Linked DNA regions of Novipirellula caenicola. The protein of the gene in region 1 binds, or shares a complex with, the protein of each later gene. Links are inferred from orthologs where the notes say so. Each region holds a gene or a part of one and is shown in the gene's direction. Other genes may lie near its edges. The genes, in order: pheT and pheS.

Region 1 (10,587 bases):
CCAAGCGGTTGATCGCGATCCTCGTCAACTTGCCATCCCCTCGGCGAATCTGGACATCACCATCGATGACGCAGACAAAGGTTCCGTGCAAGTGAGTGCCGTCGGCCGCGACTGACCATGTTCGTGACGCACTGGACACGGGTGAATCATCGTGATGGCCCCCTTCGTGTGCCGACAAATTCACCGAGCCGATGCCCAGCAATAGGCCAGCAACGAGGATAGCGAGGTAGCGAACGTTCATGCGATTGATTTTGTGGTGAGAAAAACGTTTGGTTCGAAATGGCCCGTGCACTCAGCGATCGTACTCGTTCAGCAACGGCAACGTCATCGCTTCGGTTTTCGAGGCGGAGCACTGGGAACGAGGTCATTGAGATTCGAGAAATCGGGGCGAGATTTACCATCGGGCGGTGAGGTGACCACATGGCGAAAGATGACGGTGTTATCGAGTTCGATATCGTCAGTCCAAATGAATCTCGCTCCTGCGAAATCATGGGCAAAGAACGGTTCCTTCGGCCCCACTCGCTCCTGCGTATACTCTTTTGCATTCCCCCACGAGCGATCATCAAAGTCGATCGCGTACCAATCCTCGGGCATCGCTAGGTTTTCGACTCGCGGGTTTTTGGTATCACGATCAATCGGTCCGTGTGAAAACGCCTTCGCTTTCCAGTCGGCATTGGTGACGGTGCCATCGCCAAATTTCAGAATGAAACCGGCGTCCCCGATTTGGGTATTGGCGTACTCCATGCCTGTTTCGGCATCGGCATTGTCCTTCGCCATCACGGCAATCGTCATGGGATAAGCCGGCAAAATATCGACCGAGACAACGTTGTGCGGCATGAATTTAATCGAATCGACTGCGACCAATTCGCCGTTGATGTACATCACAAACCAATTGTCGGCGTAAAGGTTCGCTTTGACGGTGTCGCTCAATTGAGGTTTGCCAATTTTGCCTCGAGAGGAAGTCGGATTCGACGAACGCTGAGCCCAAGCATATTGGGCTAGTTGGACGGTGCAGACGAGTGCTACGATTCCGACCATGCTAAAGACGAGTCGTTTCATATTGTCTTTCTCTCTATTACTCGAATTCCACGACACGTTCACGGTCGTGATGGGATTGGTGATCAAAATAGTTAGGTGCAAGCGTTCGCTCTTCGACCAAGGTCATGCTTAAGGTTACGTTATCGGGTCCGTAGGGCATCTCGAAGAACCGCATCTGACGAATCTGGCCGCTTGCTGCAACGTAACGAATTTCGACTCGGGCAGGCCCTAGAAACCCTGGTTTCTTAACCGCTACCATTAATCGGTTGGGCGCAATGTCCGCTTCGTCGACTGATGTTAAAGACTCTCCGTCGACGGGGATGACGTGCAAATCGTAGGCGGTGTGCAACGCATCAAGTCCGTCATGAAGATTATTGATCGGCAATGAATGCTCGTGACCGGGTAGGTCTCGATTGAATCGCGTCCGATCATCACTGAACCGCACCGGTCCATCTGGCCGCACGGCCCAGCTCGTCAACCCATTGCTTCCTGTGATAAAAAATTCTCCTTGCCCGACTTTTCGCTTCAACACAAATTGGTGTGCCCCACGCAAATCCAAGATCGCACCATCGAGCGATGGTTTGGGAGGACGATGATGCTCGGGCGACTTGCGTTCCCGGTCTCCTTGAGGCCTTCGAGTCTCTTCGACCGAAATCACGAACGTGCGATCCAATGATCGAGCATTGGCTTTCATGATTCGGTCCAGCTCCAATCCCGCCGCGGATGCAGTGGGAGCACTCCAGGAGTGCCAAAACAAAAAGGTGCCGAGCAACACTACGCACGCGGTCGTCGCCAATGCAATCGGGGCACGTTTCCACCATTGGTCTGCAGAGGCGTTTGTCTGCAACTGCACTTGTGGTTCACATTGATCCAAAGCCGCCAATTCGGTCTGCGTCATCCATTCATTACGCAGCCGGTCATGCAGCATCAATTCCGAGGCAAACTGTCGGGCATGCAGCGGATCCGATTGGATCCACTGGCTCAGTTGCTGCAGTTGCTGCTGGGACAGCAAATCGTCGAGGTATCCGTCAATCAAATCTCGCATGTCCGAGTTCATTGAACGCCAGCCTCCAAGCTTTTTCGCTGGACACACTCTCTTAGTTGGTCGCGAACTCGTTGCAATGCCTTGGCGACCGAGTTGGCGGTCATGCCAACGCGATCTGCGATCGCAGCCGGTTTCATGTCTCTCTGGTATCGCAACTCGAACAAACGTTGGGCTCGCCCCTCGAGTCCACCGAGACAATCCTGCAAGAAGTCAAGTTGCAGTGATTTCTCTTTCGCGACTTCATCAATCGCCACGGCAAGACAAGCAGCGGTATCATCGTCAAAAACTAACCGATCTCGCCGCCGACTTCGCAGATAAATCCCCACCTGATTGCGGGCGACGCCAATCGCCCAAGCGACGAACGGGTGGGCAGGATCGTAAGACGCATAGGATTCGATGACGGCCACGGCGATGTCCTGAAGCACATCATCACGATCACGAAAATCGCGAACCATGGACGTCACGAATGCCGATACCGCGGGCTGAGCCAGCGTCCATTGCCGGGCGGCTTGTCGGGCTGTTTCGTCCACACTTGATCTCCATTGAAAAGTAAAAGCCTCACACTCTTACTTATCCGAATGGTCGAATTCATGACCGACTTTTTTCAAAATTGTCGCAAATGACCAGCTCGAGTCTCTCGTCCACTGCTCGTTTGTCACAGGAGAACCCGAGAATCAACGAGGTCGCGATTGGCAGGACACACGGCAGAGCTTTGTCGTCGCCCACGCGACGGCGGCGGGAAAGCAAACACGTAAACCCTTTACGAAAAAGAGGTTACTGCGACGCGGACATGGTTGGCGGTTAATTTGCGATGTTGATATCGAAGCGTCAAGAAAAGTCGCGAAAGAGTCGCAGACACTTTGGGAAGATCCGAAAAAAAACAGCTCGCCGCAAACGAGTGCGACAAGCTGTTTTTCGATAAAAGTCGGGCCGACTGGATTTGAACCAGCGATCTCCACACCCCCAGTGTGGCGCGATATCCAGGCTTCGCTACGGCCCGTGATTCGTCAGAAACACCCCTCAAACGCGGGGAAGACTATCGTCTTTCTCTTCGTTTTTGGGACGTTTGAATCAACGTTCTGAAGATGCTAATCCAATCCGCTCGCTCTCGCTAGCCCGGATTGAGCCGGAAGCCAAATTCTGAAATGCGCCTCAATCGGACCGACGCCAATCCAGGAAAACCAGACGCTCGGTTTTGCGAAATCGTCCCATTGGATAATCTATTGCCTGTCTCGTTCGCTCCCATTTCCCCTGTTACCCCACAGCTGCCACGATGCTCGTTTCTTGGAATTGGCTCTCTCGCTACCTCGATCTGCCGATGAGCCACGAAGAATTGGCTCTCCGCCTGAGTTTGTCAGGGCTGAACCACGAAGAAACCACCACGGTCGATGGCGATGTCGTGATCGATCTGGAAGTGACCAGCAACCGCGGCGATTGTCTCGGTCACCTCGGCGTGGCTCGCGAAATCGGCGTTTTGTACGACTTGAGCGTCAAAACGCCCGAAATCGAACTCAGCGAAGCAGGCCCGAAAATCGAATCGCTGCTGAGCGTCGAAAACCGCTACACCGAGGCTTGCCCTCGCTACACCGCCCGCGTGATCCAAGGGATCAAAGTCGGCCCGAGCCCCGAGTGGATGGCCACGGCACTCAAAGCGGTCGGCATCGGTGTGGTCAACAACGTCGTCGACGCCACGAACTACGTGATGATGGAATGTGGCCAGCCGCTGCATGCGTTCGATTACGCCAAAATCGCGGAGCAAAAAGTGATTGTCCGCCGAGCCGAAGAAAAAGAGACAATCGAGGCGATTGACCATCGCAACTACGAACTCGACGAAGCGATGTGCGTGATCGCGGACGCCAAGGAAGCTCAAGCGGTCGCGGGCGTGATGGGAGGTGCCGTTTCCGAAGTCGACGACATGACCACCGATCTGGTGATCGAAGCGGCTATCTTTACCCCGCTGATGGTGCGTCGTGCGGCTCGCAAATTGAAACTGCAAAGCCCGTCGTCCTACCGATTCGAACGACGCGTCGATCCCGTCGGCGTCGATTGGGCGAGCCGCCGAGTTTGCCAATTGATCCTGGAAACTGCGGGCGGCCAATTGGCCGCAGGCGTGATCGACACGGCGCCCGAAATCACACCGAACCCGCCCGTCACGCTGCGGCTGAGCCAGGTCGAACGTGTGCTGGGGATCAAAATCGAGCGTGAAGAGATCGAGCGAATCTTGGTCAAGCTCGGCTGTGAATCCGAAAGTGGCAGCGACACGTATGTACCACCGTCGTGGCGACACGACTTGGGACGCGAGGCCGATTTGATCGAAGAAGTCGCACGGATTCATGGTTACGAAAACATTCCCGAGGATGCTCCGATTGCCGTCGCGCCGAGCAGCAAACGTGACTTTGATGTCGCGATGGAACGCGTTCGATCGGTGATGACCAGTGCAGGATTCTCCGAAGCGATGACGCCAAGCGTTGTCACGAACAAGCTTGACGAATCGCTCAGCCCGTGGACCGATTTGCCAGCGCTGAAAACCGAAACCGCGATGCTCAAAGGAGCTCGTACGCTGCGTCGGTCCTTGATCCCAAGCCTGTTGGAAGGACGTGCGAACAACTGGGCTTCGGCCAGCATTCATGCCGATCTTTTCGAGATCGCTCACATTTACTTGCCACAACAGAGCAACGAAGCGTTGCCGAGCGAACAATACTCGTTGGCGATGGTTTCGGGTTGCGACTACTTGGAAATGAAGGGAGCGATCGAAACGCTTTGCCAACGCATGGGCGTCGTCGATCCTGTCCAGGTGAAGGCGATCGAGCGGAGTGGGTTTGCCAAGGGCGCCGTGGTCGAAGTCAGCTGTGGCGAGCGAATGGTGGGCTACCTCGGCATCGTCGACCCGAAAGTGTTGAAATCGTGGAAGTTGCCTGTCCCGGTCGTTGCCGCCGAGTTCTCGCTACCGACTCTGCTGGAGGCGGCATCGCTTGTGCCGCAACAGCAGAGCGTCAGCATGTTCCCCTCGGTCGAACGCGACTTGAACTTTGTCGTTGCCGAGTCGGTCCGCTGGAGTGAGCTGGAACGCGTCGTGCGGGCGGCGGTAGGCGAAGAGCTTGCGGGGGTTCGCTACTGTGAAACGTACCGTGACCCGGCCAAAGACGGCAAGGATCGCAAACGCGTCTTGATGTCGGTGTCCTTGCAACTGCACGACGGCACGCTCAGTGGCGAACAAGCCGACCAATTGATTGGTCAAGTCATCGGCGCGTGCAAGCAAGAGTTGGCCGCCGAGTTACTGTCGTAGGCCGGACTCGACGATTGCGAGCGTTCATGCTGCGGCAGACTCAAGTGCTTTCTGAACCTTCACAACGCTGTCGTAGCGATTGACGTCGAAAAGTTCATCGTCCAATACTTTCGAGCAGATGCTCCGGAGAGGTGGATTGCGGTATGTCACCTCTCCCAAACGCAGTTTGGGAGAGGTCGAGCAGAGCCTTCAGCGATTGCTCGGGTGAGGGTCGTCCGAGCAAGCCGGGTCGAACGATACGTCAAGATGGCTCACCGCGGCCCTCACCCGGACGAGGCCTAAAGGGCCCGCCCGACCTCTCCCGAGCAGACGCTCAAGAGAGGTATCTTGCAACATGCCACCTCGCCCAAACGCAGTTTGGGAGAGGTCGAGCAGAGCCTTTAGCGATTGCTCGGGTGAGGGTCGTCCGAGCAAGCCGGGTCGAACGATACGTCAAGATTGCGCGGTCGGCCCTCACCCGGACGAGGCCTAAAGGGCCCGTCCGACCTCTCCCGAGCGGACGCTCGGGAGAGGTGGATTGTCCGCCCCGCCGGCAGCGTTTGTGAAGGTGAGTCGGTTACCGCCGCGTCCCGGCCTACAATGACTACACTTACGACACGAAACGTTCGTGCAAGTCTTTGTAGAGCCCGTTTTGCTTTAGCAGTTCCTCGTGCCGGCCTTGCTCGGCGATTTGTCCGTGCGACATGACCAGGATTTGATCGGCGGTCCGGATCGTACTGAGGCGGTGAGCGATCACGAGACTGGTGCGATTCTCAAGTAGCCGTCCCAGCGCTTTTTGAATTCGCAATTCAGTTAATGTGTCCACCGCACTGGTGGCTTCGTCTAGGATTAAGATCCGTGGGTTGGCGACCAACGCGCGGGCAAAACAGATCAGTTGGCGTTGCCCCAGCGAGACGCGGCCGCCACGTGATCCGGCTTGCGTTTGCAGTCCCTCGGGCAAATCCTCAATCAACCACTCGCAATCGAGCGACCGCAAGGCTTCGACTGCATCGGATTCGGTCGCGCCGGCACGTCCCGCAACAATATTTTGCAGTACGCTGCCCGTGAACAGATAATTCTGTTGCGGAATGACTGAAATGGCACGCGAAATCGACTCGCTTGTCAGCTCGCGAGTATCCAATCCATCGATGAAAATTTTCCCGTGGGTCGGTAAGTAGTAACGAGAGACCAAATTGGCAATCGTCGACTTGCCGCTGCCGGTTTCACCGACAAGTGCCACCATTTGGCGTGGCTCGGCGACGAACGAAACATCCCGCAGCACCCAATGTCCTGGATCATAGGCAAACGAAACGTTTTCGACGGTTAGCTTGCCGTCCACTTGAAGTGGTAACGAAACTGCCGTCGGCAAATCGGTCCATTCGGGCGGCGTATCGAGCAAGCGAAAGACGCGTTCGGCGCCGGCCATCGCCGTCAGTGCTTGGTTGTATTGATTGCCCAAGACTTGGATGGGGCTAAAAAATAATCCTGCCAGGAACCAGAACTGGATCAAATCGCCCACGGGCATTGGATCGCTGGCCACAATCGCTCGGTACGCGCCGACGATCAAAACGAGTCCCAACGAAACTTGGCCCGTTAATTCCAACAGCGGCATTAGCAAGCCGTTATGCCGCGCGCTATTCATGTTGTATTCAGCGTGATCGGCGGTCAATTGGCGAAACAATTCGGCATTGGTATCTTCGCGAGCCAAGGCCTGAGTGACGCGAATCACGGCGACCGATTCGGCAATCGTGGCGGTCACGCGACTGAAACTTTCTTGGACATCGCGATACGCTTCGCTGAGTCGGTTTCGCATCACCCGGCCAATGATCCACATCACGGGACTCATCGCCAACACAACCATCAACAGCGGCAGATCGTACCAGGCCATGATCACCGCGGCGCCGATCATTTGCCCACCCTGGACGAGACTGACGAACAACACGTCCTGGACACCGACGCGGACGGCGTCACAGTCGCTGGTGATACGGCTGATCACTCGCCCTGTTTTCGTCTTCGCATAAAAACTCATCGGCATCTGCTGCAAATGCGAATAGACCGAACCGCGAAGGTCGTGCACGATTGCTTCACCTAACTCCAGTGCCAAGCGTTGACGAAACACCAGCGTGAATTGGGTCCAAGCAGCCAGGGCCAATACGCCAAGCGAAGCGACGATGATGGATGCCATCGTCCCCGCATGAGAGATCGGACCATTGATGACCGCCCCAATCGACCACGCCAGTAGCGGCAATTGGATCGCGCGGAGCAGGACGAGCGTGAGCAGCACGTTTCGCTTAGCCGCATACGGACGCATCAATCCCCACAACCGAGCCACCAGCGACAACGACAGCGGCCGCCGATGCGGATCCGCATCAGGGTCGCGTGTGACGCGGACCATGGGGGCAAAGGTACTGCTCATAAGAAATGCATGATGCTGAAAGGACGTTTGGTTTGGAAAAATTGTCGCTGATCGCTCCGCGATCTTTGCGTTTTGACTGCGGTGCGGTCTACGACGTTAGGAGCTTCGCGTTATGATCGCGGAGCGATCAACGACTTTGATTCAACGACATTGGCTTTGTGCAACTTGGTGGTAGGGGCCGGGCTCTCGCATTAATTCTTCGTGCGTTCCTTGCTGGACAATCTCTCCGCGATCTAACACGATCACGCGATCGGCCCCCCGCAATGTACTGAGCCGGTGTGCGACGATCAGTGTCGTTCGCCCCTTGGACGCTTCCTCGAGTGCCGCAAGGATTTCATGTTCGGTTTCCGGATCAATGGCCGATACGGGATCATCCAACAGCAAAATCGCGGGGTCGGTTAACAATGCTCGGGCCAGAGCAAGCCGTTGCCGTTGGCCGCCCGAAAGCGACATGCCGTATTCGCCGAGGACCGTGTCGTAGCCATCCGGTGTGGCTTCGATAAAGTCGTGAGCGGCGGCAAGCCGAGCGGCCATTCGCACTTGCTCTCGCGTCGCTCCGGGACAACCAAACGCAATGTTCGCTCCGATCGTGTTGCTCAACAACAGCGGTTCTTGCAGCACCAAGGCGACTCGGCGTCGGAGCGTTTTCAGGTCCCACGCTCGGACGTCAACACCATCAATTTCGACCACGCCGAGAGTGGGATCGTAGAACCGCGGAAGCAAACTGAGCAGCGTCGATTTCCCCTGGCCCACTGCGCCCAGAATTGCCACCCGTTCGCCTGGGCGAATGTGTAGCGAAATGTCCTTTAGAACGGGATTACCGGCGACATATTCAAAACTGACATTGTGAAAGTGGATTTCGCCGCGAATCGAATCGGGCAGCCACGCATCGTCGGGTTGCGAGACTTCTTCGGCCGCATCGAGCACCTCGAACACTCGCCGTGCCCCCGTCAATGATTGCTGGATCGTTCCGGTCAAACTTGAAAGGTTGCCGACTTGGTTGCTGAATTGTTGCAGCAGACCGGCAAAGACGATCAGACCGCTGCCCAGTGGCAGACGGCCGATCGAAGTCAGGTAACCACCGTAGATCAACAGCACGACGAGATTGATTTGCGTCAGTAATTGGATCGAGGGCCCAAACCGGCTAACACGCCGAAAGACGTCTTGCTGTTGGTTCAACAGATCATCGTTGGCTCTGTCGAATGATTTTGTTTCGGCCGATTGTCGACCCAGCGACTTGATCACTGCGACTCCGTCCACCGATTCGGCCACCCGCAAAACCAACAGGTCAAACAAATGACGCGACTGGTCGTACATCGGCCGCACGATTCGCGAAAATCGAATACTCGACCACCAAACCACAGGCGTCGTCGCCAAGCAGACCAGCGTCAACATCGCATCGATCCGGATCATGAACGTCAAATAGAAGACCAGCGACATCGCCAGGATCGACAGCTGAATCAACACGCCATCGATGAACGCACGCGTGGCTTGGACGTCACCGGTGACACGGTTGATGATCGTGCCGGCAGGTTGATTGTGATAAAAACTCAAACTCAGCCGCTGCAGTTTCGCATAAACCTCGGCACGCAAATCGACCACAATTTTTCGGTGTACCAGCGTGCCCGAGATGATCGCGTAACTGTAATTCAGCAGCGCACGAACGATCGCGACGACGGTCATGGCGACCGCAATGGCGATGACCTGAGTCAGCGGCGACCAGTGAACCGGAAACAGAATTCCGAAGGGTAGGGTAGGGAAGTTGGGGGTATCGTGCGAATAGAAACGGATCACATCAATCGCGAGTCCGCCGAGTTGGACCAAGGCAACGGCTAACCCCATCAACACCGCTTGCAGGAAAAGCATTGCGGCGCACCAACCACGGTACCGCCACGCCAATTTCAGTAATCGCTGAACGACTTGATAATTTGACATATCGCTCAGCGAGTCTTGTGGAAGCAATGGAGGAAGGGGGGCGAAGCGAGATCGAACAAGGCGTTGCCAAGACTAAATGCAAGAGATGTCCCACTCGATTCCGGTTCGACCGAAACATCTTGCCACAATTCGACGATCCAAACAGTGGCTTTCCGAATGAAAAAGGGGCACTGAAACGGATGATTTTGATAGCTTTCGGTTGCCTTGGATGCGAGAAATGCGGGAAAGACGAGGAAGCTGGGTGATGGTGGCGTGATTCGTCGAGGTGGGGATTCGTAGCCTCATCCACTACGTGTTTTGTGGGGGTGGGGATTCGTAGCCTCATCCACTACGTGTTTTGCTGGGACTTGTTGCCTCGTCCACTACGTGGTTTTGCGGATTTCCTTTTTTGGACCGGTTCCCTGGTTTTGGCGACATTGACGCTTTGCCCTCCGCGGTCGACAATCGTGTCCGCCGTGGTGCGAAGATCGCAAGCTTACTTCTATCCTCCTCCCCCAATTAAAAAAACTCATGAATTGGCTGCAGCAGCAAGACCCTGAAATCTGGGAAACCATCCAAGCCGAAGCCACCCGCCAGCAGGACGGGTTGGAGATGATCGCAAGCGAAAACTACACCAGTTTGGCGGTGATGCAGGCGGCCGGCAGCGTTTTGACCAATAAATACGCCGAAGGCTATCCCGGACGCCGCTACTACGGTGGCTGCGAGCACGTCGACGTGACCGAATCGCTGGCGATCGAACGAGCCAAAAAGCTGTTTGGTGCCGAAGAAGCAAACGTCCAGCCGCATGCGGGATCCCAAGCCAATACCGCCGTTTACCTGTCTTGCCTGGAACCAGGCGATTCGGTTCTCGGGTTGGACTTGGCTCAAGGCGGCCACCTGACTCACGGC
Region 2 (10,488 bases), on another replicon or contig:
CTGGCAAAAGGCCTGACCAAAAAGCGTCGTCGTAACCTGCGTGGCACCACCTCGCTGGATAGCGTGATGGAACCGACCATTCACGCAGCTCTAAACGGCTACAGCAACTAAGTACGAAAGCATTTATCGCTTTCGCATTTCAAACCTTCTATTTATTTTTTCACACAACCCCAAAGTCGAACCGTATCCATCTGGCTAGGCGAAACACCCGCAGCATCGAACTGACGGGGGCCTGAAGTCAGAAAGGCGACGAAAAGCTCGAACAACCCCTATCGCAACGACGATATCCTCGAGCATTCGATCCAACCATTAGGAAGTAAAAGCAATGCGTACCACCAAAGGTTCAGCACGTCGGCAATCTAAAAAGCGTCTGTTTAAACGAGCCAAAGGTTTCCGCGGCGGACGCGGTAAACTGACACGAAGCGTCAAGGAGACATTGCTTCGGGCTGGTGTGTATGCGTTCCGCGATCGTCGCGTCCGCAAGCGTGACTTTCGCCGCCTATGGATCGTTCGTATCAACGCTGCGGTTCGTCAGCACGGGATTCGCTACAGCCAATTCATCTACGGTCTGAACAAGGCCGGTATCCAATTGGATCGTAAGATGCTTTCGGAAATGGCGATCCACGACAAGGCTGGCTTCAAAGAGGTCTGCGACAAGGTCAAAGAAGTTCTCGCGGCCTAAGCCTCGGGTGTCTTTCCCTGTTTAGGGGTAAACCAATACGACCCAGAGTCGCGTTTAACGCACTCTGGGTTTATTTTTTGCTGGGTTTATTTTTGGGTAGCTCGCTGCTAACCAATGGTCCTCGTTTTCTCGCTCCTTCCCCACCCTCATTTGACTTAGTGTCCTGGCATCATGTCCCTCGATAAATTCATCAGCACGCTCGACCAACTCGAAAAAGACGCTCTCGATTCGTTCGAGAACGCTGCCGATGCTGACGCCGTGGAAGAAACCCGTGTGCGTTTTCTAGGTGCGAAAAAAGGGGCACTCAAAGACGTTCAAAAGATGATGGGTGGCATCGATCCAAGCGATCGCAAGGCTGCGGGGATGCGACTCAACGCATTCAAGGCAAAGTTGCAAGAATCGTTCGAGGCATCGCAATCGCGTTTGGGCGGCGGCGAAGCGTCGGGGATCGATCCGACATTCGATGCGACGCTGCCAGGAATCCGGCCCAACGTTGGGCACATTCACCCGATCACGCAAACCATCAATCATTTGATGGAGATCATGGGGCGAATGGGATTCGAGGCGGCCGAAGGGCCTGAGGTCGAAGATCCGTGGCACAATTTCGTCGCGCTGAACATTCCCGAAGATCATCCAGCACGTGACCCGCTGGACAATTTTTATCTGGCGACCGCGTCGGCTACTCAAGCCGGTAGCGAAGGATCGCAGTTGCTGCGAAGCCAAACCAGCACGGTGCAGATCCGCGTCATGGAGCAACATGAACCGCCGATCCGCGTGATCTCGCTGGGCCGTGTGTATCGACCTGATGCACCTGACGCGACGCATTATCCGATGTTCCATCAAATGGAAGGCTTGTACGTTGACAAGCACGTCACGATGGCGAATTTGAAGACGGTTCTTCGTGTGTTTGCGACCAACTATCTTGGCGGCGACGTTCAGATCCGCTTCCGGCCTTCGTTCTTTCCGTTCACCGAGCCGAGTGTGGAAGTCGATTTCCTGTGGAATGATACCTGGATCGAATTTGGCGGTGCGGGGATGGTCGATCCCGCGGTCTTTGAAGCGGTCGGTTACGACCCAGAAAAGGTCAGCGGATTCGCGTTCGGGTTGGGCGTCGAGCGGCTGTGCATGCGTCGACACGGGATCACCGACATCCGCGACCTGTACAGCGGCGACCTGCGATTTTTACGGCAGTTCTAGCAAGCAATCGAATTTGAGCTGCTGACGATACGACCAACCTATCGGATCTTGCCAAAGATCCTTTCCACGACCATCGTAGTGGATCTTGCTAAAGATCCCTTCCCGGCTAGGCCAAGCAATATCGCGAGCAGCTGCAAGATTCGTTGGAGTCGGCAGCGTTTGCTCGAATAAACGGCCGTAGCTACGTTCGCCAGAACGTGGTCCACCGTCTGGCGACGGCAGCTACATCAAAAGTGAAAAAGCTCTAGTAGCAAGCGAATAGGCCGGAGTCCGAGACATGACCTGCCGTTGGCGTGAGCCAACGGTTTAGGGGCGACCTGTTGTTTTAGTCGTACGATGGACTTCCTAGTCCGTCGAATACACCATTGACGGACTAGGAAGTCCATCATACCCCCTTGCCGCAGGAAACTTCACTAAATCAACAAGCCGTTCGCGAGTTTCGCTACACTTGCACTCGCTCGCGATCACGGACGCCTAGCAGGTATAGCACGGCGTCGAGTCCGAGATTGGAAACCGCGTGGCCGGCCTCTTGGCGGACGATCGGTTTGGCATGAAACGCGATGCCCAACCCGGCTCGGTTCAACATCGGCAAATCGTTCGCTCCGTCACCGACTGCGATGATTTGGCGACGGTTGATTCCTTCGCTCGAGGCGATCTGCTCGAGTAGCTCAGCTTTGCGTTGTCCGTTGACGATCGGATCGAGCACCTTGCCAGTCAGTTTACCGTCGATGATCTCGAGTTCGTTGGCGTGCACGTAGTTGAAGCCGAGTCGATCGCGAAGCATGTTGCCGAAGTAGCTAAATCCGCCCGACAGGATCGCGGTGCGGTAGCCGAGTTCGTGTAGATTTAGCAGCAAGGCTTCGGCGCCTTCGGTCAATTTCAATCGCTCGGCAACTTTCTGTAGCGACGATTCGGGAAGCCCTTTCAGCGTCGCGACACGGCGACGCAGCGACGTGTCAAAGTCCAGCTCGCCGCGCATCGCACTTTCGGTGATCGCAGCCACTTCGTCGCCACAGCCGGCTTCTTTGGCCAATTCGTCGATCACTTCGGCTTGGATCAGCGTTGAATCCATGTCGAACGCGACCAGCCGTCGCGATCTGCGGTAGGCGTCATCTTTTTGCCAAGCGATGTCGATTGCCAATTCGCGGCTGAGGTCCATGTAGAGGGCCTGCATCCGCGGTTTGTCGTGAGGCTCGCCGCGAAGCCAGAATTCGACACAGGCGCGGCGAAGCGTCTCGGGGTTTTCCAGTCGCTGAGGCCGACCGGACAGCCGGTGAATCACATCGATGTTGAGCCCTTCGTCCATGATGATCTTGGTCACCGCCGCGATATGCGACGCTTCGATGGATCGAGCCAACAGCGTCAGGATGTACCGCGGTTTGCCTTGGCGGTCGACCCAGTTGTCGTATTCGGTGTCTCCGATGCCGCGAATTTTGACGCGAAGTTCAAGCGATTCCGCCATCGCATTGATGGGCCGCTCGACTTCGACTCCTTCCTCGACGCGGATCATCATCCCCAACAACAGCGATTGGTGGATGACCGCTTGATTGATATCCAGCACCTCGGCGCCGAGCTGGGCCAGTGTGCGGGTCAATTCGGCCGTCAATCCGACGCGGTCTTCGCCGGTGAATCGCAGTAAAAAGATGTTGCCCATTGTTGGCTCTCCAATCGGCCATTTTTCGTTTGAGCGGTTCGCCGGGCGCTGCCCGAAAAGAAAGGGGGCCCGAAAAGAAAGACGAAAGCATAGACCGATCCGGCACCTCGATGAAGGGTAGGCACGGCGAGCGAAGCTGGGGAATCAGAGCACGCGGGGGTTCAGAATCGGGGCTCGGAATGTGGCGTGGCGGTGAATGCGGGAAGCCGCCTTCGTGAAATCGGCAGCAATGTTCGCGCGTGGCAGGGTGACACTGAATTTGCCCGTCGCTTTCTGTAAAACACCACACTTTCTCTAGAACCGATTGCCCCACCCCGAGCTGGCTACCGCCATCTCTGACCTTCGCAAAGGGGGGAACGCTGTGAAGCGATTTTTCTTATAAGGTTTGTGTGTTTTCAACGTAGCGGAAGTCGTCAAGACTTTCGATCCACGGCGAGTGTCCCCCGAAACTCTTGACGGCTTGTTGATTTAATGATGTTTCCTGCGGCAAGGGGTGCATGATGGACTTTCTATTCCATCAATGGCGCATTCGACGGACTAGGAAGTCCATCGTACGAATAATACAACAAGCCGCCCGCGAGTTCCGCTACGGAATGCTTCACAGCGTTACCCAAAGGGGAGCTGAACTCGCTCAACCGCGAGCTTCGCTCTGCTCGAAGCTGCGCGGCCTCGTCGCATTGGGGGGATAATCCTCACGCAGGGTCCTGCTAATGAGGATCGTGGCGGGGGCTGCGGCAAAATAACGGCGGGAATCCCGAGAAAGTCGGTAGCCAATTCGGCGATTCTTGGGTTTAATTCAGCTGTCGCTGCGAAAAATCGTGCTTGCTTAGCTTCCCCCCCGCCCATTTGTTTGTGCACTCCATGCAACTTCCTGTCGTTTCGGATACTCCTTCTCCTTTGCAAAACCGTCCAACGGGCGACGATTCGAGCAAGCGCGGCCGCTATGCGGTCATCAGCCTCGGCTGTCCCAAGAACCTGGTCGATACCGAGCAGATGCTCGGCCGGCTGGACGAAGATGGTTACGCGATGGTCGATTCGGTCGACAATGCGGACTTTGTCGTCGTCAATACGTGCGGCTTTATCGATTCGGCTCGCGACGAGTCGCTTGGGGCGATCGACGAGATGCTGGCGCTGAAGCGACAGGGGAAAATTCGCAACGTCGTCGTCACCGGATGTTTGGCCGAACGTCAGCAAGGAAAATTGCTCGAGGCGCGACCTGAGATCGATGCGATGATCGGCGTCTTTGGCCGTAACGAGATCGTCTCGGTGATCGATCGTTTGCAGTCGGGAATCGAAGAGCAGCAGAAAGTTTTCCGGCCTGCTCCGATCAAACCGCTTAGCGATGCGGTGCGAAGTGCGGTCACGCCGCGGCACTTTGCTTACTTGAAAATCAGCGAAGGCTGCGACCGGCTGTGTACGTTTTGTGCGATCCCGAAGATGCGGGGCAAACACTACAGCAAGCCGATGGAACAAGTCATCGACGAGGCTAAACGACTCGGCGACAGCGGTGTCAAGGAAATTGTCGTCGTGGCTCAAGACACAACCTATTACGGCAAAGATCTTTACGGCACTCCGCGTTTGACGGAATTGTTGACCGAGTTGGACAAGATCGATTCGGTCGAGTGGATCCGGCTGATGTATTTCTATCCGATGTACATTGACGACGCGTTGATCGATACGTTGGCAGGTGCCAAGCGAGTGCTGCCGTACATCGACATGCCGCTGCAACACGCCAGCGACACGATGCTGAAACGCATGGCACGCAAGACGACTCGTTCGTTGCAAGAAGAAATTCTTGGCAAGTTGCGTTCGCGAATCGACAATCTCGTGATGCGAACGACGATGATTGCGGGATTCCCCGGCGAAACCGACGAGGACTTTGCTGAGCTGATCGATTTCACCGAGCAGCAGCGTTTCGAACACCTTGGCGTGTTCACCTATTCAGTCGAAGAAGACACGCCAGCGGCCAAGTTGCCCAACCGGGTGCCCAAAGAAGTGGCCGAGCGTCGGCAAGGCGAGTTGATGGCGGTCCAGCAACAGATTGCATTTGAATGGGTGCAAAGCCGAATTGGCACAATTGACGACGTCATCATCGATTCGCCGCTGCCGGAACAGGAAGGCGTGTGGATTGGCCGAACACGCAGTGAGGCACCGGATATTGACGGCATCGTTTACGTATCTCCGTCGGACGACAACGAGTCGATCCAAGTCGGTGATATCAAGAAATGCGAGATCGTCGCATCGGACGGTTACGATTTGATCGCTGCATCACTCGGCGAGTAGTCTTCGGATGTTTTTCGGGGTGCCGCGCAGCGAATTTCCTGCGATGGGCTCTGAGATGATAGACCGCCACTAAGTGGTTTCCAACTTTGCCGGCTTAAGTTCAGGTCGTGCCGAGTTAGAAAACAGGGCCACTTCGCATTTGGGCGTGATCTGTTAGTCTTGGGACTTGTAACGGCACGATCAATGAGCACTAATTTGGCAATGACTTCAGCGACATCCACGTCGATCTACAATGTCCCCAACGCGTTGACGTCTGCGCGGTTCCTGCTGGCGATTGCCGTGGTGGTGTTGATCCCCATGGGCTATTTCGCCTCGGCAATGATCGTGTTTCTGATCGCCGCGTCGACCGATTGGATGGATGGCTATTGGGCGCGGAAATACGGGCAGGTCACCAAGCTTGGTCGTATTTTTGATCCGTTCGTGGACAAGATCATCATCTGTGGATCCTTCATCGCGTTGGTCGAACAAGCGGGGTCGGGGATCGCATCGTGGATGGCCACGGTGGTGGTCGGCCGCGAGTTGCTGGTGACCAGTTTGCGAGGGATCATCGAAGGGGGCGGTGGCGATTTTTCAGCGAGCTGGCTGGGCAAATGGAAGATGGTGTTGCAGTGTGCGGCGATCGTCGCATCCCTGTTGTGCTTGATGAGCACGCCGGTGGCCGCGTGGTTGTCGATCACGGCGACAATCCTGATTTGGTCTTCGATCGCATTGACCGTCTATTCAGGTTACGACTACACGATGGCGGCGGCACGCGTCATGCGTGGTGAGCAGGACGCCTCGTAGCACAGGACCCCACGGTATGCAATTTGTCGACGCGGTGTTCGCCAGCACGCTTCTGATGGTCGTGGTTGGATGTGTCGTCTTGTGGGGCAAAACGCTGTACCGGGTGCTGCGGTCCGAGCGACCTTGGACCGATACCATCTTGCCAGCGGAAGTTCGTGATCGACCGTTTTGGACCGTCGCCGATGCGATGTTGATGTTCGGGTTGAGCCTGGTGCTCACGTTGTTGACGGCCAAGTTGTTTGTCGCGATGGGCCAAATTCGTCCTACGCCCGAAGGAGCGGCTCCGAGTTCTGATCTGTTGTTGGCCGGATTGGCGGCCCAGTCCGTTGGCGGTTTGATCGCTTTCACCGGCACACTTGGGTTTTTGCGGCTGATCCGTTCCGACGCAGCCGAGCGACTTGGGTTGATTTGGAAATCCCGCGACGTCGTGGTCGGGCTGAAGGCGTCGTTGATGCTGATTCCTCCGACGTTACTGATTGCCCACTTTGCATCATTGCTTGTCGAGTACAAACATCCGGTGCTCGACGTGATGAAACAGCAACCGACGCCGGTGTTTTTCATCGTGTTGTTCGTGGGGACCGCGCTTGTGGCCCCGTGGGTCGAAGAATTTTTGTTCCGCGTGCTGTTGCAAGGCGGATTGCAGGCGTTTGCTGACCGGCCAGTGGAGAGTGACGTCCAAGAAGACCCGCTCAAAGAAGACGCGGTAGAGCTTTGGCGACCCAAGAGTGTGTGGCCGGTGTTCGTGACCAGTTTGATTTTCGCATTGATGCATGGCAACCAAGGTGCCGCGGCGATTCCGTTGTTCTTTTTCTCAGCCGGCCTTGGGTTTCTGTATCGTCAAACCGGACGCATCACACCTTCGTTGATCGTACACATTGTGTTAAACGGGTTCACAATGAGCGTCGAAATGTTGCGGTTGTGGTTCACGCAAACGCCCGGCTAAAACATCGTCGTTGATCGCTCTGCGATCTTACGTGGTTTCTAGTGGCCAGGGGCTCATGCTTGTCGGCGAGCGCAATTCACTGGTAACTACCTTCTTCGTCGTAGCTACCTTCGCCAGAAGGTGGTGAATCGTATTGGCACGCGGCCATCCCACGCTCTGGCGAGCGTCGCTACAAAACGGGTGGCTCTTATAGCGGTGCAGCGCGAGCCGCCCGGTAAAAGTCGCCCGGTAAAAGTCGAACGTTTAACTCGCTGCGATCAGACGGTTCGCGGCGCCAACGCTAATGATCACGGCGTTTGCGCGAGAGCCCCGCAACGAGGAGACGACACGACGCTACCACTCCGATGCGATCACTTCGTGGCCGTTGCGGGTCGATAGATCGAGATAGGTGTTGTAGTTCATGCTGTAGGTGGCAAAACGAACGCTGCCATCGGCGAACGTCAAATGACATCCGCCCTCGTGATAGCTCCAGTAGTGTTGCAGGTGCAGGTAGTATTCGTTGCGGTTGTGGTTGCCGAGCATCAACCCCATCTTTGCGGAAATGTAGTGTTCACATTCATTCCCACCACAAATGGGCCAGCCCCATCCTAGATCATCGGGCATCGTTCGCTCACCAAACAGGATCGTGGTGCTCGACCCATCCAGGATGTCGCGAAACCGCTTTTGGCTTTCGTTATAGAACATGCCGTTGCCGTCGCTGAAACCGGCACCGCTTGGGATGCCGCCGCATGCTTGGTAGGTATTGTTGATGTCGTCATCCAAGCTGCCGGCGTTGCCGAGATAGTTGATTGGGTTCAACACGCCACAGTCGCCCGAAAACGGCAGGGGGCCGAGCGGACCACTTAACAAGGATCGCCCCGAACTCGGATCGCTTGGGCACATCAGCATCGCGATCGGTTGTGACGATGGATCGTTGCCGCCGCGGGCCTGCAAATCTTTGATATGGTCGCCGCAGTGAGCTTGGGTGAAATCGATCGATTCGAAACTCGCCGATTGCTCCATGAACGGTAAGACCTGTGAAACCATTCCCCACGAGTAACCGTTGGGGCCTGAGACAATGCTGCCGGACGGAAACGTGTTGAACGCAGAATGGTAATTGTGCAGCGACAGTGCGAACTGTTTTGAATTATTCGAGCAGCTCATGCGTCGCGCCGCCGCTCGCGCGGCTTGCACCGCAGGCAATAGCAGACCAACCAACACTCCAATGATTGCGATCACGACCAGCAGTTCGACCAGGGTGAATGCGTTGCGGCGTGATGGGAAAGCGGTCATGACAGATTGGTAGATAAAATTCGGTCGGCGAAGCATGGTGCCGTGTGTTTGGCGACGCCACAGGTGAGTGCGGATGATGTGTTTTCGTTTTAGTGAGTTTTCGATGATGAGTGATGAATCGTGATGTGATTTTGTCGCGATCGAGTTCGTTGTTCGCCGCTACTTTTCTTATTCGTGCGTGGTCAGAGCAAAATTTTTGACGCTAGGGTCGTCGGTCGGAACGACAAATTCGAGTTCCCAGCGTCGTTTTTCGCTCGCCGAAGCATCGGCTGCGCGTTTACGGCGAAGCGAGGGTGACTTGTTAACGGATCGCTTTTTAGGATCGACCGCTTCGGCCGATTCCGACGACGGCGGATCATCGGATCCGGCGGTGTCGCTCGCCGTGCTCGCTACTGCCGGAGCTTTATCAAAACTAATCACAACCAGGTGTGCTCCAGCAAAAGGCCCATTGGAGTGGGTGAACTGATATTCCGCGTCGACTATCAGAGACGTTGCAGCGGGCCCCGAAGTTCCTCGAGCGGGCAGAAAGCTGATCGATCCTGACGGTGCAGGTTTGCCATCCACGGTGATCTGCCCCCGGATTGCCTTGCGTGGCGGCGGTTCACTCGAGCCACAACCAGTCGTCAAAATGACGGCAATGGTAAAAAGGGCAAGCGGCGTCTTTTGCGGGTCAGGAAGAAACACAGCGAGTCTCGCAACCGGGCATCGAAACATGGAGGGGAACCAGCGATCAAAGAATTGCGTCGCTGCATTGTACACCCACACGCCGCAACGATCGTCGATCGATACGGAGGCGATTTGGGAAAAGGGGCCGATGCCGAACCAGGCGGACGCTACAAGTCCTTTAATCGGCGCACCGCTTCACGGGCGCGTTTGAGGAACTCGGTTTTCGGTTCACCCGCTTCGAGAAAGATTGGCGGGCCGATCGTAATGCAGCTGAGCAGCGGAACCGGCAGGAACTCACCCCGCGGCAAAATTCGGTTGACGTTGTCGATATAGACGGGCACGAGCTCCAGGTCGGGCCGTTTTTTGCCCATGTAGTACAGGCCACTTTTAAAAGTGCCCATCTCATCGTCGCTCGAGGATCGGCCGCCTTCGGGGAACACGATCAGCGAATAGACGTCACCCATTTGGCGAAGCATCGAATCGATCGGGCTCTGATGCACCTTGATCTCTTTGCGATCGATCAGCATCGCATTGAACGCTTTGGCCATATGCGGTTTGACCCATCCAGTGGACCAGTAATCTTTGGCGGCCACGGGGCGGGTAACCGCTCGGATTTCGCGCGGCAACGCGGACCATAACACGACCGCGTCGAGATGGCTGGTGTGGTTAGCGAAATAAATGCGTTGGCAGGTATCCGGTTGGCAGTCGATCCACCGCACGGTGAAACCGCTGAACATCTTCGCTAACAGAACGATAACATGACTTGTGATTGCCATGGCAAGAAGTTTACTGGGCCGACCCGAAAACGCCCAGCGGTCAAGCGGCAATCGCCTGTGATGCCGAATTGACCACTTTTGGGGGGTGGGTTATGATAGGTTAGTGCGTTTGTTCCTCAGCGGATGGAGTAGGAAGGCTCCTTGTTGCGAATGACTAAGAGAGACTCGGTATCCTTAGACGTTTGCATCCTATTGCTTGGCGTTGGGTTTTCAACGATTGAGTTGCTGGACG

Evidence for each region.
Region 2: the proteins of pheT (region 1) and pheS are in contact, whole or in part, in a crystal structure (PDB 6P24), measured with the Escherichia coli proteins. The link is inferred for Novipirellula caenicola from one-to-one orthologs.

Annotation. Positions count from the first base shown.
Region 1 is NZ_BAABRO010000015.1:148,091-158,677, reverse strand. Bases 2,898-5,862 are described here. They hold pheT (phenylalanine--tRNA ligase subunit beta), read left to right. Parts: upstream 2,898-3,356; coding sequence 3,357-5,369; downstream 5,370-5,862. Outside these bases: ABEA92_RS23935 (YHYH protein), read right to left, coding at 1-241; ABEA92_RS23930 (hypothetical protein), read right to left, coding at 325-1,059; ABEA92_RS23925 (hypothetical protein), read right to left, coding at 1,076-2,095; ABEA92_RS23920 (sigma-70 family RNA polymerase sigma factor), read right to left, coding at 2,092-2,613; ABEA92_RS23905 (ABC transporter ATP-binding protein), read right to left, coding at 5,959-7,764; ABEA92_RS23900 (ABC transporter ATP-binding protein), read right to left, coding at 7,906-9,699; ABEA92_RS23895 (serine hydroxymethyltransferase), read left to right, coding at 10,210-10,587.
Region 2 is NZ_BAABRO010000002.1:82,682-93,169, reverse strand. Bases 1-2,866 are described here. They hold pheS (phenylalanine--tRNA ligase subunit alpha), read left to right. Parts: upstream 1-853; coding sequence 854-1,879; downstream 1,880-2,866. Other genes in these bases: serB (phosphoserine phosphatase SerB), read right to left, coding at 2,322-2,866; rplT (50S ribosomal protein L20), read left to right, coding at 326-682; rpmI (50S ribosomal protein L35), read left to right, coding at 1-111. Outside these bases: more of serB, read right to left, coding at 2,867-3,533; 30S ribosomal protein S12 methylthiotransferase RimO, read left to right, coding at 4,395-5,816; pgsA (CDP-diacylglycerol--glycerol-3-phosphate 3-phosphatidyltransferase), read left to right, coding at 6,018-6,599; ABEA92_RS04455 (CPBP family intramembrane glutamic endopeptidase), read left to right, coding at 6,616-7,542; ABEA92_RS04450 (DUF1559 family PulG-like putative transporter), read right to left, coding at 7,876-8,814; ABEA92_RS04445 (hypothetical protein), read right to left, coding at 8,983-9,498; ABEA92_RS04440 (lysophospholipid acyltransferase family protein), read right to left, coding at 9,648-10,256; ABEA92_RS04435 (protein kinase domain-containing protein), read left to right, coding at 10,407-10,488.